2 regions of the Bacillus sp. SRL543 genome follow, and region 1 is predicted to be linked to the other one. Evidence: a T-box and tRNA genes for the amino acid it is inferred to sense, from the RefSeq annotation. Region 1 holds a T-box; the other holds one or more tRNA genes.
The links. A T-box is a leader RNA that pairs with one kind of tRNA and senses whether it is charged. The one in region 1 lies ahead of tyrS (tyrosine--tRNA ligase), so its partner is inferred to be a tRNA-Tyr.

Region 1 (8,052 bases):
GCTGTGAGAGCGTGGATGCTCTCTGGCCTGCCAGCTTCATTGAAGGCCACTTCATAATGGCCGTCCGCTTCGAGAACGATACGATCTGAAGTCTTCCTTACTTCAAAAGGATCGCCGTCAGAAGTGATGGTGCCGCGAAGGCCCGGTTCACGGTCCCGCACTTCCAGGTCTTCGTCCAGATAAACCCAGCCTCTGTCCAATTCAGCCCACACCCCGGAACCATCACGGTCAACCGCCAATTTCTCAGGGGCACTTTCCAGGGAAGCGGACTTGATCAGACGAAATTTAAAATCATTGTCTCTTTCCACCTCATAAAGAGCCAGCACATGGTCCTGTTTTTTTTCATCAAACAAAACAACGAGGGGGTCTGTGCCTCCCGGAGAGCCCTTCTTTATGACAAGGGCAAGCGGGCTTTCTGCTGCACCGCCCGGCTTGAGATGCTGAAAGTACATGGCGGCAAGGGCCACGCCGGCAAATAATAATGCCAGGAAAAGGCGGATATGTTTTTCCTTCTTTGTTTCTCTCAATTTCATCAACACTTTTGCTAGAATTAATTAAGACTATTATACCACAGGAAAATTCTCCCCGTTATGATATGATAAAAATATTTTCCAAAAAACTGCCCTCTATGCAGGCATAATGAAGTGATAAAATTGAGAACGAAGCAGTATTCATTGCAGGAAAATCTAAACATGCCTTGACATAAAGTTTAAAAAAATTATATAATATCCTTTGTGTAAAATATCGCAGCATATGTGACACTTTAGGTGATCATTTTGTTCCTCAATAAGGCACCGCTTCCCATCTCTTTTGAGGCGGAAAGCACGGGTTAGCCCAAAACGCCGGTAAGCATGGCGTTTTAGCCTTTTATTCGAAGGGGTACTGTGTAACCCGCTGCTGCTAGGGCGAAGGTACATGAAAACAAAATGAGCTTAATGATCGTACGCATCTGTTTTTATTTTACAACAAAATAAAAACACAAGGAGGAGTCATTCATGGCTCGTTATACAGGTCCAAGCTGGAAACTATCCCGCCGTCTTGGAATTTCTCTAAGCGGAACTGGTAAAGAATTAGAAAAGCGTCCTTACGCTCCAGGACAACATGGTCCAAACCAGCGCAGAAAAATTTCTGAGTACGGTTTACAATTACAGGAAAAACAGAAACTTCGCCATATGTACGGAGTTACTGAGCGCCAATTCCGCAACCTATTCGACAAGGCCGGCAAAATGCCTGGTAAGCACGGTGAAAACTTCATGGTTCTTTTAGAATCACGTCTTGACAACGTTGTTTACCGTTTAGGTTTAGCTCGTACTCGCCGTCAAGCTCGTCAGCTTGTAAACCACGGCCACATCATCGTTGACGGAGGACGCGTTGATATCCCTTCATACCGCGTTCAGCCTGGTCAAACGATCACATTGCGTGAAAAGTCACGCGGTCTTGACATCGTAAAGGAAGCAATCGAAGTAAACAACTTCGTGCCTGACTATTTGACTTTCGATGCTGACAAACTGGAAGGTTCATTCACTCGCATGCCTGAGCGTTCCGAACTTCCTGCTGAAATCAACGAAGCTCTTATCGTTGAATTCTACTCTCGTTAATCGGGAAAAGCACAAGAAAGCACCTGCCTTTTGGCTGGTGCTTTCTTTTTGCCATTTAAACAGAAAGGTCCGCCTCCTGCCGGAAGCGGACCTTTTTTTGCGGATTAATATCTGATAAGGAAGTATTTCTTTTTGCCGCGTCGGATGATTGTGAACTGGCCTTCAATGCGGTCTTTTTCTGTAAGTTCATAGTCTGTTTCTGTAATTCTTTCCCCATTCAGATAGACGGCGCCGTTCGATACATCTTCCCGGGCCTGGCGCTTGGATGGAGAAATCCCGGCTGCCGTCAGCAGGTCGACAATGCCTTTCTCTTCGCCTGTCGGCTCATAGGATGGCACATCCTTGAAGCCTTGGGTGATTTCTGACGCTGTAAGGTTTTTGACATCCCCGCTGAAAAGGGCGGCTGAAATTTTGATAGCCTGTTCAAGCGCTGCTTCACCATGGATCAGCTTTGTCATTTCTTCAGCAAGCGCCTTCTGCGCCTTGCGGAGATGAGCTTCCTCAGCAAGAGAGTTCTCAAGCGCCTCTATTTCCTCCTTTGAGAGGAAAGTGAAGTATTTCAGGTATTTGATGACATCGGCATCAGCAGTATTGATCCAGAACTGATAGAACTCATATGGAGAAGTCTTTTCAGGATCGAGCCAGATTGCCCCGCTTTCTGTTTTGCCGAATTTCGTTCCATCCGACTTTGTTACAAGCGGGATTGTGACACCATAGCCTTTGGCACCCTCAGGCATCATTTTCCGGATCAGCTCAAGCCCGGTTGTAATATTGCCCCACTGGTCGCTTCCGCCGATCTGCATCTTGCAGTTATGCTTCTCATACAGATGAAGGAAATCCATTGCCTGCAGGATTGTATAAGTGAACTCTGTAAAAGAAATTCCAGTATCAAGACGTGATGCGATGGTATCCTTTGCCAGCATATAATTAACTCCAACATGCTTCCCGTAATCCCTCAGGAATGTAACAATGTCCATGGAGCCTGCCCAGTCATAGTTGTTGACCATAAGGGCTCCGTTCTCACCTTCAAAGCTGAAGATTTTCTTCAGCTGCTGCTGGATGCTGCTGACATTATGCTGGATGGTTTCCAATGTCTGCAGTTTGCGCTCCTCGCTCTTTCCGCTCGGGTCGCCGATAAGCCCTGTGGCACCGCCGACAAGCACAATCGGCCTGTGGCCTTCATTCTGGAAACGGCGCAGTGTTAAAAACGGCAGCAGATGGCCGATATGCATACTGTCAGCCGTCGGGTCAATCCCGCAGTATAATGAAATCTTCTCTTTTTTCAGCAGCTCCTCTGTTCCCTCTTCATCTGTCTGCTGGTAAACAATGCCTCTCCATTTTAAATCCTCAAGCAAACTCATCTTTCTTCCTCCATTCAATTCTTCAAACGCCGGCAGCCTCCGTCGGAAAAAAACAAAAAAGCGCCCCTGCAAATATGCAGGGACGCTTAACAGCGCGGTACCACCCAAATTGAGGACACAGCTGTCCTCCGCTCTTTTCCTGATAACGGTTCAACCGTCCATCGCTAATACTGCATACGCAGATTCACAACAGAAGCTCCGGGAGGTAATTCATCCTTCTGCATGCACCGGCTCACAGCAACCGCCGGCTTTCTGAAACAGAGACAGAAGCACTACTCATTCCCATCAAAGCAGCTATTCAAATACAATAAGATAATACAAAAGTTTTACCATAAAAAACGGGGGTGTGTCAACCCGAAATGCGGAGGCGACTGTTCAGGTGCGACAAGCATCCATATATTTGCAGCTCCGCTTTCCAGCCTCCTCCGGCTTCAATAACCCCCTCACTAATGCCCCGACCCTCATTAAAAAGGAAATTTCAGAAAAATGTCAGTGCTTGTCAAATGGCGCCTGGGTTTGTGCTATAATGTATGTGGTTTTGGGGGTTTATAAAATGAAGGGGGAAAAACATAATTTGAACAATAAATTCAGATCCTGGCTAAGCCTCTTTACAAATAAAAAGACAGTAAAAGGCGCTTCTATCACCTATCAAGTCGTGTGGAATTTAACTCTTCTGTTCATTATACTCGTTGTACTCGGAGGAGCTTTTGCAGGAGGAGTGGGTGCCGGATATTTTGCCTCTCTGGTGAAGGAAGAGCCGATCCGTTCCTATGAAAGCATGAAGAAAGACATATACAATTATGAAGAAACATCAGAGCTTTATTTTGCCAATAATGTCTATCTCGGAAAACTCCGGACAGACCTTGAGCGGGAAGAAGTGAAGCTTGAAGATGTTTCAGTGCATCTGAAGGACGCAGTCGTTGCGACCGAAGATGAATATTTTTATGAGCATGACGGTGTTGTGCCGAAAGCAATTCTGCGCGCACTCTACCAGGAAGTATCAAACAGTGCTGTACAAAGCGGCGGAAGTACCTTGACACAGCAGCTGATCAAAAATCAGATCCTGACAAATGAAGTTTCATTCGAAAGGAAGGCAAAAGAAATCCTGCTCGCGCTCCGGCTCGAAAAATTCTTTGATAAAAAAGAAATTCTTGAAGCCTACCTGAATGTGTCGACGTTCGGGCGCAACTCTTCCGGACGGAATATCGGCGGCGTGCAGGCAGCGGCGAAGGGGATCTTCGGAGTTCCTGCCAGCGACCTGAATATTGCCCAGTCCGCCTTTATCGCCGGTCTCCCGCAGAGCCCTTTCGGATATACCCCTTTTACAAATAAAGGGTCCGTCAAAGAGGATCTGGAACCCGGATTGTCAAGAATGAAGACCGTTCTGAAACGGATGTATGATGACGGGAAAATATCCGATCAAGAATATCAGGAAGCCCTTGTTTATGATATTACCAAAGATTTCGTTCCTGCAGGCTCCAGTGCGGTTGAAAAATACCCTTGGGTCACATTTGAGATTGAGGAGCGTGCAGCCGAAGTTATGTCCAAGGTGCTGGCTGAAAAAGACGGTGCAATGGAGCAGTACAACAACGACGAGGAAACCAAGCAGCGTTACCTGGCTTTGGCTGACAAGAATCTGCGCCAAAACGGCTACAAGATCCATTCGACCATTAATAAGGAAATCTACGATGGAATGCAGCAGGTGAAAAATCAGTACCAGCATTACGGTCCTGATAAAGCCCAGATGGTAACTGACCCTGATACCGGTGAAGATGTAAGCATCATAGAACCAGTCGAAGTGGGAGCCGTCCTCATCGAAAATTCAACAGGAAAGATCATCAGCTTTGTGGGCGGCCGTGACTATAAGAGAGAGCAGCTGAATCATGCAACGCATGCGGTCAGGCAGAACGGCTCCACCATGAAGCCCCTCCTGGTTTACGCGCCTGCCATTGAGCTTGGCAAGGCATCACCGGGAACCATCCTGCCGGATGTACCGCTGATGCTTGCTCCCGGCTTGAATAGGCCATGGCCGAATAACTATGATTTGCGCTACACCGGGCTGGTAACGGCAAGATATGCCCTTGCGAAATCCTATAATGTCCCGGCCGTCAAACTATACAAGGATATTGTCGGCCAAAGGCCGGCAGAATATCTCAAGAAGATGGGCTTCACTTCTCTGCTGGAGCCTGACTATACGAACCTGGCCACTGCCATCGGCTCTCTTGAAAACGGTGTGACCGTTGAGGAAAATACCAATGCATTCGGTACTTTTGCCAACAGCGGCAAGTTTGTCGATGCCTATATGATTGATAAAATCACAGACAGAGACGGCAATGTTGTGTATCAGCATAAAACTGAGCCTGTAGATGTCTTCAGCCCGCAAACGGCATATCTTACTTACGATATGATGAGGGATGTTATTAACAGCGGTACAGCCACCTCTGTGAAGAACAGACTGAAGTTCAGTTCAGACTGGGCCGGAAAAACCGGTACAGGAAACATGTTCCATGATGCATGGTTTGTCGCGACGAACCCAAATGTCTCTTTCGGCATCTGGACAGGTTATGACACGCCGAAGTCATTAAAAACAGGCGGCATGAGCTACAGCATGCGGAATGTTTATCTCTGGGCAGATCTGATGAATGCAGCTTATGATGTTGCCCCGGATCTCGTTGACCCGAGCGAAAGCATGAAGATGCCAGGAGGGATTGTCAGAAGGTCCTTCTGCGGGGTATCCGGCCTTCTTCCATCGGCAGCCTGCTCGCAGGCCGGCCTGGTGGAGACAGACCTGTTCAACAGCAAATATGTGCCTACCAAAACGGATGACAGCCTTGTGAACGGAAAATTCGTCCGCATTGGCGATAAGAAATATCTGGCGCTCGATTCAACACCGGCCGAATTTGCTGAGTCAGGGCTTATTCTTAACCCTGATTATATCGAAAAGTTATTTGGCGTAAACGTAGATCCTAACCAGCTGATCCCCCAAAAGGACAGATGGTCAAAGGTTCTTGTGCCTCAGGATAAAATTGAGGACAACGGCAAAACGCCTTCCGCCCCGTCAATCAAAGGATCAGGAAGCTCCATCGTATGGGGTCAGCATCCTGAATCTGATGTGATCGGCTACAGGGTCTACAGCGGCGGAGCCAGAGTCGGCAGCGTGAAAGCTGGAACCGGCCTTTCATTCAGCGGCGGCAATGGTTCCTATTATGTCACGGCAGTCGATATTGCCGGCAAAGAATCAGGACCATCGAACACGATTCAAATCGGTCAGGCCGCACCGCCGGCAACGGACAAGCCGAAGGAAACGAAGCCATCCGATCCTCCGGGAGACAAACCAGAGGAAAAACCTGAAGATAAACCGGATGACGGAAACCCTGCTGATGGGGAGACGAATCCGGATGATGGAAGCCAGGATGACAGCGGCAGCCAGTGAAATAACGAAGGGAGAAGCCAATATGGCTTCTCCCTTTTTGTTAATCTTCCATTGTTGATAAGTCGCCTGTTGGCAGATCCAGCTCCCAGGCTTTAAGAACCCGGCGCATGATTTTTCCGCTCCGTGTTTTTGGAAGCTTGTCGCGGAATTCGATTTCACGCGGTGCCGCATGGGCGGCCAGGCCTTTTTTGACAAACTGGCGGATATCTTCAATCAATTCATCAGATGCTTCATAGCCATCCCTTAGTGCGATGAACGCCTTGATGATTTCCCCGCGGACAGGATCCGGCTTGCCGATGACTCCAGCTTCAGCGACGGCCGGATGTTCAACAAGCTTGCTTTCTACTTCGAAAGGCCCTACCCGCTCTCCTGAGGTCATGATGACATCATCGATGCGCCCCTGGAACCAGAAATAGCCGTCTTCATCCATATAAGCTGAATCTCCGGAAACATACCAGTCCCCAGGCATGAAATAGGATTGATATTTCGGTTCATTATTCCAGATGGTCTGCATCATGGACGGCCAGCCTTTTTTGATGGCCAGATTCCCCATCCGGTGAGGCGGAAGGATATTTCCCTGATCATCCACGATGGCAGCTTCTACGCCTGGTATCGGCTTGCCCATTGATCCCGGCTTGATCTCCATGCAAGGATAATTGCAGATCAGCTGTGCACCGGTTTCAGTCATCCACCATGTATCATGGATCCTCAAATGGAAGACCTTCATTCCCCATCTGACCACTTCAGGATTCAAAGGCTCCCCGACACTTAAGATATGGCGCAGGCTGCCCAGGTCAAAGTTCTTCACCACTTCGTCGCCGGCACCCATCAGCATGCGGAAAGCTGTTGGCGCACTGTACCAGACTGTTACCCCATATTCCTCGATCATTTTATACCATGTTTCCGGATTGAAGCGCCCGCCGACAATAACGTTGGATGCCCCCGAAAGCCATGGTGCAAAAATTCCATATGATGTCCCCGTCACCCAGCCAGGATCGGCCGTACACCAATAAACATCCTCTTCCTGCAGATCCAGGACCCATTTGGCTGTCTGGTAATGCTGGATCATTGCGTTATGTACATGCAAGACTCCTTTTGGCTTCCCTGTGGAACCGGAGGTATAGTGAAGGATCAGGCCGTCTGTCCGGTCCACCCATTCTATTGCCAGTTTTGTTCCGGCCTCTGCGAATTTTTTATTAAAGTCGATAAATGGGCCATCTTCTTCCACCCCATCCCCGACAAGGAATACAGTCTTCAAATCCGGAAGCTCATCCACCGGCACCCGGCCAAGCAGCTCCGGCGTTGTGATCAGAACCTTCGCCCCGCTGTCTTCAAGACGGTCGCGGACAGCTCCTTCCATGAACGCTTCGAATAAAGGCCCTACAATCGCACCTAGCTTAATCGCACCCAGAACAGAGAAATACAGTTCAGGCGAACGCGGCATAAAAATAAAGACGCGGTCCCCTTTCTCGACATCGCCATAATTTTTTAAAACATTGCCGGCCTTGTTGGAAAGATCCTTCATTTCCTTAAAGGTATACTTCTCTTTTCTTTGGCCGTCGCGGTAATATAATGCCACCTTGTTTTTCCGGAAAGATTCAGCATGTCGGTCTATGGCTTCATATGCCATATTGACTTTCCCGGTCTCGCTCCATGAAAA
Region 2 (8,052 bases), 1.4 Mb from region 1:
AATGACCCCGTAACTTCGGGAGAAGGGGTGCTTTTTAGGGTGAATAGCCCGGAAAAGCCGCAGTGAATAGGCCCAGGCGACTGTTTAGCAAAAACACAGGTCTCTGCGAAGCCGCAAGGCGAAGTATAGGGGCTGACGCCTGCCCGGTGCTGGAAGGTTAAGAGGAGGGGTTAGCGCAAGCGAAGCTCTGAATCGAAGCCCCAGTAAACGGCGGCCGTAACTATAACGGTCCTAAGGTAGCGAAATTCCTTGTCGGGTAAGTTCCGACCCGCACGAAAGGCGTAACGATCTGGGCACTGTCTCAACGAGAGACTCGGTGAAATTATAGTACCTGTGAAGATGCAGGTTACCCGCGACAGGACGGAAAGACCCCGTGGAGCTTTACTGCAGCCTGATATTGAATTTTGGTACAGCTTGTACAGGATAGGTAGGAGCCTTTGAAGCCGGAGCGCCAGCTTCGGTGGAGGCATTGGTGGGATACTACCCTGGCTGTATTGAAATTCTAACCCGCGCCCCTGATCGGGGCGGGAGACAGTGTCAGGCGGGCAGTTTGACTGGGGCGGTCGCCTCCTAAAAAGTAACGGAGGCGCCCAAAGGTTCCCTCAGAATGGTTGGAAATCATTCGCAGAGTGTAAAGGCACAAGGGAGCTTGACTGCGAGACCTACAAGTCGAGCAGGGACGAAAGTCGGGCTTAGTGATCCGGTGGTTCCGCATGGAAGGGCCATCGCTCAACGGATAAAAGCTACCCCGGGGATAACAGGCTTATCTCCCCCAAGAGTCCACATCGACGGGGAGGTTTGGCACCTCGATGTCGGCTCATCGCATCCTGGGGCTGTAGTCGGTCCCAAGGGTTGGGCTGTTCGCCCATTAAAGCGGTACGCGAGCTGGGTTCAGAACGTCGTGAGACAGTTCGGTCCCTATCCGTCGTGGGCGCAGGAAATTTGAGAGGAGCTGTCCTTAGTACGAGAGGACCGGGATGGACGCACCGCTGGTGTACCAGTTGTCTTGCCAAAGGCATCGCTGGGTAGCTATGTGCGGAAGGGATAAGTGCTGAAAGCATCTAAGCATGAAGCCCCCCTCGAGATGAGATTTCCCATAGCGTCAAGCTAGTAAGATCCCTGAAAGATGATCAGGTTGATAGGTCTGAGGTGGAAGCGTGGTGACACGTGGAGCTGACAGATACTAATAGATCGAGGACTTAACCACAATTGATTACTCTGTCATTCTTCTTCTGCATTATCTAGTTTTGAGAGAATAAAATTTTCAAAAATTCTCTTGCAAACTGAATACAAGATGGTATAATAATACTTGTCTTGAAAAAATAGTCTGGTGGCGATAGCGAGAAGGTCACACCCGTTCCCATACCGAACACGGAAGTTAAGCTTCTCAGCGCCGATGGTAGTTGGAGGTTCTCCTCCTGTGAGAGTAGGACGCTGCCGGGCGAAACAATTATTCCGCAGTAGCTCAGTGGTAGAGCATTCGGCTGTTAACCGAACGGTCGCAGGTTCGAGTCCTGCCTGCGGAGCCATTCTTATCCTTAATACCATTAAGGTATTGGGCTAATGCTTCCATAGCTCAGTAGGTAGAGTGCTTCCATGGTAAGGAAGAGGTCACCGGTTCGAGCCCGGTTGGAAGCTTAAAGAAACTATAACTTGTTAATAGAATAGCAAGGCCCCTTGGTCAAGCGGTTAAGACACCGCCCTTTCACGGCGGTAACACGGGTTCGAATCCCGTAGGGGTCACCATTTTGGAGGATTAGCTCAGCTGGGAGAGCATCTGCCTTACAAGCAGAGGGTCGGCGGTTCGATCCCGTCATCCTCCACCATATATGCCGGTTTAGCTCAATTGGTAGAGCAACTGACTTGTAATCAGTAGGTTGGGGGTTCAAGTCCTCTAGCCGGCACCATTTCCTTTGCAGATTTGTAATGGAATGTGGAGGGGTAGCGAAGTGGCTAAACGCGGCGGACTGTAAATCCGCTCCCTCCGGGTTCGGCGGTTCGAATCCGTCCCCCTCCACCATTTGAATAAAAACTCCAGATTTGGACAATCTTATAAATGTCCTTTTTATTTTGACCGTCAGGTCATTGATTGATGGGCTATAGCCAAGCGGTAAGGCAACGGACTTTGACTCCGTCATGCGTTGGTTCGAATCCAGCTAGCCCAGCCATTTTTTGAGCCATTAGCTCAGTCGGTAGAGCATCTGACTTTTAATCAGAGGGTCGAAGGTTCGAGTCCTTCATGGCTCATCATAGCAGGACAGGCCTTAGGTTTCAGAACCCTAAGGTCTGTCCTGATGAATGCGGAAGTAGTTCAGTGGTAGAACATCACCTTGCCAAGGTGGGGGTCGCGGGTTCGAATCCCGTCTTCCGCTCCATTTTCGGGGCCTTAGCTCAGCTGGGAGAGCGCCTGCTTTGCACGCAGGAGGTCAGCGGTTCGATCCCGCTAGGCTCCACCATTACTACATACATCTTACCTTAAACCCTGCCGGGTTTAAGGTTTTTTTTATGTCTGCAGCCTTCTTCAGGAATTCCCCGCCAGCTCTTTTGACTATTTAGATTTTTCGGAAAAACACGTATATATATGCATGTTTTTGTCGAGTTGAGTCATTGCTTTGAAAGCGGTTAAAATGAGAGTAGTACAGGGGTGAAGGAGGAATATAAAGAGATGAAGAAATTATCTATTATCGGGATGCCAATGGATCTTGGCCAAATGAGGCGAGGCGTTGATATGGGTCCAAGTGCCATCCGCTATGCCGGTGTAAATGAACGTTTGAAATCTTTATTTGATCAGATACACGATATGGGCGATATTGCAATCGGGCGCCCGGAAGTGATGATTGATCCGGATACCAATCTGCGTAATCTTGAGCTGATTGCAGAAAAGACCGGCCAGCTGGCAGAAAAGGTTGATGAAGTGATCAAGGATGGTTCTTTTCCGCTTGTGCTGGGCGGAGACCATAGCATTGCAATCGGTACGCTGGCCGGGGTATCACGGCACTATAAGAACATGGGTGTCATCTGGTATGATGCCCATGGCGACCTGAACACGGCAGAAACATCTCCTTCAGGCAATATCCATGGCATGCCGCTGGCGGCTTCCCTCGGCATTGGCCATCCGCTGCTGACTGAGATAGGGGGCTATTCACCGAAGGTAAAGCCTGAGAATATCGTCATCATCGGGGCGAGGGCCCTGGATGAGGGAGAGAAAGAGCTTGTGAAGGAAAAGGGGATCAAAGTATATACGATGCATGAGATTGACAGGCTCGGGATGACACGGGTGATGGAAGAAGCCATTGAGTATCTCAAGGACCGCACCGATGGTGTCCATCTGTCATTAGATCTGGACGGGCTCGACCCCAACGATGCACCAGGCGTTGGAACGCCGGTCATAGGCGGCATCAGCTACCGTGAAAGCCACCTGGCGATGGAAATGCTGGCAGAAGCTGAGCTGATCACCTCAGCTGAATTCGTAGAGGTCAATCCGATCCTCGATGATAAGAATAAGACGGCATCAGTAGCCGTCGCGCTGATGGGATCTCTTTTCGGAGAAAAGCTCCTGTAGAATTGGATATAAAAAAAGCGGTAGCTTGATTTTCAAGCTACCGCTTTTTTCCGATTAAATGATTGTATCTGTTCAGCAATGAATCCAGCCTCGTACTGGCTTCAATTACATTATGGCTGGACAAAGATGTTCGGGAAGCTAGCTGGACCATTTCTTTGCGGCATTTTTCAATATCCTGCAACAGTTCTTGGACACCCATTTACAAAAAACCTGCCTTTTCCTCAGCTTAATTAGTCCCTTTATACCCCAACTAAAACTTTTTAAACATGAAGAAGTAAATTTTTGTTAAAATAATAGTTATTGAGAAATTTTATTAAAAAAATGAAACCTTTTCCGCTATCGATCCGTAATATCGTATAGCCGCATTAGAGCGGAGGTAACTAGAAATGGAAGCAATCGTAAAGAAAAGGATCAAACAGGTTCTAAAAGGCGACCAGAATGCCTTTGGGGAAATCGTGGAAATTTATAAAGACAAGGTGTTCCAGCTTTGTTTCCGTATGCTCGGCAACCGCCATGAGGCGGAGGATATTGCACAGGAGGCTTTCCTGCGCGCATATGTGAATATTCAAAGCTTTAATATCGATTTGAAATTTTCCACCTGGCTGTACAGGATCGCAACCAATTTATGCATTGACCGGATCAGGAAGAAAAAGCCTGATTATTTTCTCGATGCCGAGGTTGCGGGGACGGACGGCTTGACGATGTATTCGCAGATTGCATCGGATACCAGGCTGCCTGAGGAAGATGTAGAAAGTCTGGAGCTTCAGGAGACCATTCAAAACGAAATCTCGAAGCTTCCTGAGAAATACAGGTCAGTAATTGTGCTGAAATATATCGAGGAGCTTTCTCTCAACGAAATAAGCGAAATTATGGACCTGCCGCTCGGGACGGTTAAGACCCGCATACACAGGGGCAGGGAAGCTTTAAGAAAGCAGTTGCGTCATGTGTAGAGATGAATGGCTATGCCATCTTCTTTTGCAAAAATGAATTCAGCTTATCATTTTAAGAGGGTGAGAACTTTGAAATGTCCAGCAGAGATTGTTGAGTTTATGCACGAGTATCTAGATGAAGAGATCTCAGCCGAGCATGAACAGCAATTAAGGGAGCATTTGAGCAGCTGCGATGAATGCCGCTCGTATTTTCATGAATTAAAGAGAGCTATTGCACTTGTGCAAAGCACTTCACATATACAAGCGCCGTCAGGCTTTACAGCCGGTGTGATGGCGAAGCTTCCGAAAGAAAAGAAGCAGGTCGGCTTCCAGCGTTGGTTCAGGCAACATCCGCTGCTTACTGCTGCTTCCCTGTTCCTCGTCCTGATGATGGGGAGCGTCATGTCCACCTGGAATAAGGATCATAATTTTTCGGTCTCCAAACAGCCGAACCTGATTGTCCAGAATGATACGGTCATCGTTCCGGAAGGTGAAGTGGTAAAGGGCGATGTCACTGTCCGCAATGGCAAGATAAAAATTGAAGGACTGGTCGATGGGAATGTAACTGTCATCAATGGAGAGCAGTATATGGCTTCTGCAGGCCAGGTGACAGGCGAGATCAAGGAAGTGAATGAAGTGTTTGAGTGGCTCTGGTACCATATCAAGAACCTTGGCAAAGATCTCGTGAATGTATTCGATGAGAAAGAAAAAGAGCCTGCTGCAGGCTGACTGAATAGATAAAGCAAATCCCTGTCAAACTAGAAATATCCAGCTGAGCGGATATTCTAATGGCAGGGATTTTCTTTTAGGAAAATATAATGCTGCCTAAGGGTTTTTGCAATATATCCCATGCCCATATCATTGGTTTTCAGAGTATTTATGATATAATATGTGAGTTACATACATTGAAAACAAAGCTTATGCTTTTTGGAAAAATATACTTGGAGGAAGGGATAATGTCGTTTGCAGATTTCTCAATTTTGAAATACCTGGCTAATATTGTTGACATTCTCCTTGTTTGGTACGTCATCTATAAACTGATCATGATTGTGAGGGGCACCAAGGCTGTCCAGCTATTGAAAGGGATCTTTGTCATTCTGATCGTCAAGGTGATCAGCGACAAATTCCAGCTGCAGACGCTTGGCTGGATGATGGAGCAGGTTCTGCTGTGGGGGGTCCTGGCCATCATCATCATATTCCAGCCTGAGCTCCGCAGGGCGCTTGAGCAGCTGGGGAGGGGAAGATTCTTCTCAAGAAGCAGCTCCCAGGAAGAAAATGAACAGGAAAAGATGGTGGATTCCATCACTAAGGCCGTTGATTATATGGCTAAACGCCGGATTGGCGCCCTGATCTCGATTGAACGGGAAACAGGGATGGGCGACTATATAGAAACAGGCATTCAGCTGAACTCAAAGATTTCGTCAGAGCTGCTGATCAATATTTTCATCCCGAATACACCTCTGCATGACGGGGCAGTAATCATCCAGAAAAATTGTGTGGAAGCTGCGGCCTGCTATCTGCCGCTTTCCGAGAGCCCGTTCATTTCAAAGGAACTGGGCACCAGGCACAGGGCCGCCCTGGGGATCAGTGAGGTCACAGACAGCCTTACCATCGTCGTATCTGAGGAAACGGGCAGCGTCTCACTGACTAAAAACGGTGAGCTCCACAGAAGCCTGAGCTCTGAGGCATTCAAGGAGCTCCTATCCAATGAACTGATTGTCAGCCAGAAGGCAAAACAGTCTTCTTCAGCCCGCTGGAATTGGAGGGGGAAGAAAAATGGATAAGCTGATTGATAAGCTGGTGGACAACAGGTGGTTCATGAAAGCTGTGGCCCTTGTCCTGGCCTTGCTCCTTTTTGATGCTGTCTACGATGGATCGGACAACTCAAGCGAGGTCAATGTACCCGGAGATCAGGACACCATGCTAATTGAAGACGTTCCGGTCAAATCTTATTATGATACTGATAACCTCGTGGTCACCGGAGTACCGGATACTGTGGATGTGAGGGTTTCAGGCCCGAAAAGCCATGTCCAGATTGCCAAGACCCAGCGGGATTTTGAAGTCTATGTGAATTTATCTGATGCTGAAGTTGGCGAAAGGCAGGTCCGGATCCTGGTAAGGGATATTTCAGACCGTCTCGATGTAACGGTTGAGCCGCGGTATGCGACCGTCTCCATCCAGGAAAAAGTAACGAAAGAGTTCAAGGTCGAGCCTGAATTCAACCAGTCCCTGCTTGGTGACGGATTTACATCCGGCGCGCCGTCCGTTAAGCCTGATACTGTAAAGATAACGGGTGCCAGGGATGTGGTCGACCGGATCAGCTATGTGAAGGCAGCGCTTGATGTCAAGGGGCCGATAGAGGAATCTGTCACAGGTGATGCAAGCATCAGGGTGCTCGACAGGGATATGAATAAGCTGAATGTGGCTGTCGATCCAGAAACCGTAGAAGTTACAGTGTCAGTGAAAAGTCTGACCAAGACAGTGCCGATAGATATTGTCCGCAAGGGGTCATTGCCTTCAGGTGTGACGCTTAACAGCATTGATCTGGATACAGCTGAGGCGAGGATTACAGGAAGTGAAGAAGCCCTCGATCAGACTGAAAGAGTAAGGGTCGAAGTTGACTTGGGCAAGATCACTAAAGACGGTGTGCAGACCCTTCCGGTCATCATCCCGGACGGCATAACATCCGTGGATCCCAAAACAGTGGAGGCCACTGTTGATGTGACAGCGGAAAGCCAGGGAGATCAGGAGGATGCCGGCTCAGAAGCAGAGGAAGATGAAGCTGAGACGGCGACTCCTCCTGCGGAAGAAACAGAGAAGGATGAAACCAAAACCTTCTCGAACCTGCCGATTGACCTGACTGGGACCTCAGAAGGATATACCGCTGCTTTCGCTGATGGATCAGGGAGAACAAATCTGTCTGTCCAGGGGCCGGTCAATGTGGTCAATGGCCTCGGCTCTGCAGATTTCAATATATTTGTCGATATAAACAGCCTGTCAGAAGGGGAGCATAATGTGCCTGTAAAGGTTACTGGCCCCGATAATGTAAGCTGGAAGCTATCAAGAGAAACAGTAAAGGTTTCTATCACTCAAAAAAATGAAGAAGCTTAAATATAATGTCACTATGGTTAGAAGGAGCGATTTTTAATGGGTAAATATTTCGGTACCGATGGAGTACGAGGGATTGCGAATAGTGAGTTGACCCCGGAGCTGGCTTTTAAACTGGGCCGGTTTGGCGGATATGTGCTGACAAAGAATGAGGAACGCCCAAAAGTATTGATCGGCCGCGATACACGCATATCAGGGCATATGCTGGAAGGAGCCCTTGTCGCAGGACTGCTTTCCATTGGCGCTGAAGTCATGCGCCTCGGCGTCATTTCAACGCCTGGAGTAGCGTATCTGACAAAAGCCCTGGGTGCACAGGCTGGTGTCATGATTTCGGCTTCCCACAACCCGGTTGCTGATAATGGAATCAAATTCTTCGGGCCTGACGGCTTCAAGCTTTCAGACGGACAGGAGCTGGAAATTGAAGCTCTCATGGATAAAGCAGAAGATGAGCTT

Region 2: it has a tRNA-Tyr gene. The T-box ahead of tyrS (tyrosine--tRNA ligase) is inferred to sense a tRNA for this amino acid. The anticodon was not compared.

Annotation. Positions count from the first base shown of each region.
Region 1 is NZ_OZ481794.1:3,772,602-3,780,653, forward strand. Features, by position in the region: gene AC4E8B_RS19255 (hypothetical protein) at 1-536, opposite strand, end outside; gene rpsD (30S ribosomal protein S4) at 996-1,598, shown strand; gene tyrS (tyrosine--tRNA ligase) at 1,703-2,959, opposite strand; T-box leader at 3,035-3,257, opposite strand; gene AC4E8B_RS19270 (transglycosylase domain-containing protein) at 3,513-6,392, shown strand; gene acsA (acetate--CoA ligase) at 6,433-8,052, opposite strand, start outside.
Region 2 is NZ_OZ481794.1:169,815-177,866, forward strand. Features, by position in the region: rRNA gene AC4E8B_RS00940 (23S ribosomal RNA) at 1-1,207, shown strand, start outside; rRNA gene rrf (5S ribosomal RNA) at 1,327-1,443, shown strand; tRNA gene AC4E8B_RS00950 (tRNA-Asn) at 1,455-1,529, shown strand; tRNA gene AC4E8B_RS00955 (tRNA-Thr) at 1,566-1,638, shown strand; tRNA gene AC4E8B_RS00960 (tRNA-Glu) at 1,672-1,746, shown strand; tRNA gene AC4E8B_RS00965 (tRNA-Val) at 1,751-1,826, shown strand; tRNA gene AC4E8B_RS00970 (tRNA-Thr) at 1,832-1,907, shown strand; tRNA gene AC4E8B_RS00975 (tRNA-Tyr) at 1,936-2,020, shown strand; tRNA gene AC4E8B_RS00980 (tRNA-Gln) at 2,094-2,168, shown strand; tRNA gene AC4E8B_RS00985 (tRNA-Lys) at 2,175-2,247, shown strand; tRNA gene AC4E8B_RS00990 (tRNA-Gly) at 2,301-2,375, shown strand; tRNA gene AC4E8B_RS00995 (tRNA-Ala) at 2,381-2,456, shown strand; gene rocF (arginase) at 2,666-3,562, shown strand; gene AC4E8B_RS01005 (aspartyl-phosphate phosphatase Spo0E family protein) at 3,600-3,761, opposite strand; gene sigW (RNA polymerase sigma factor SigW) at 3,949-4,512, shown strand; gene AC4E8B_RS01015 (zf-HC2 domain-containing protein) at 4,582-5,220, shown strand; gene cdaA (diadenylate cyclase CdaA) at 5,448-6,275, shown strand; gene AC4E8B_RS01025 (CdaR family protein) at 6,268-7,602, shown strand; gene glmM (phosphoglucosamine mutase) at 7,639-8,052, shown strand, end outside.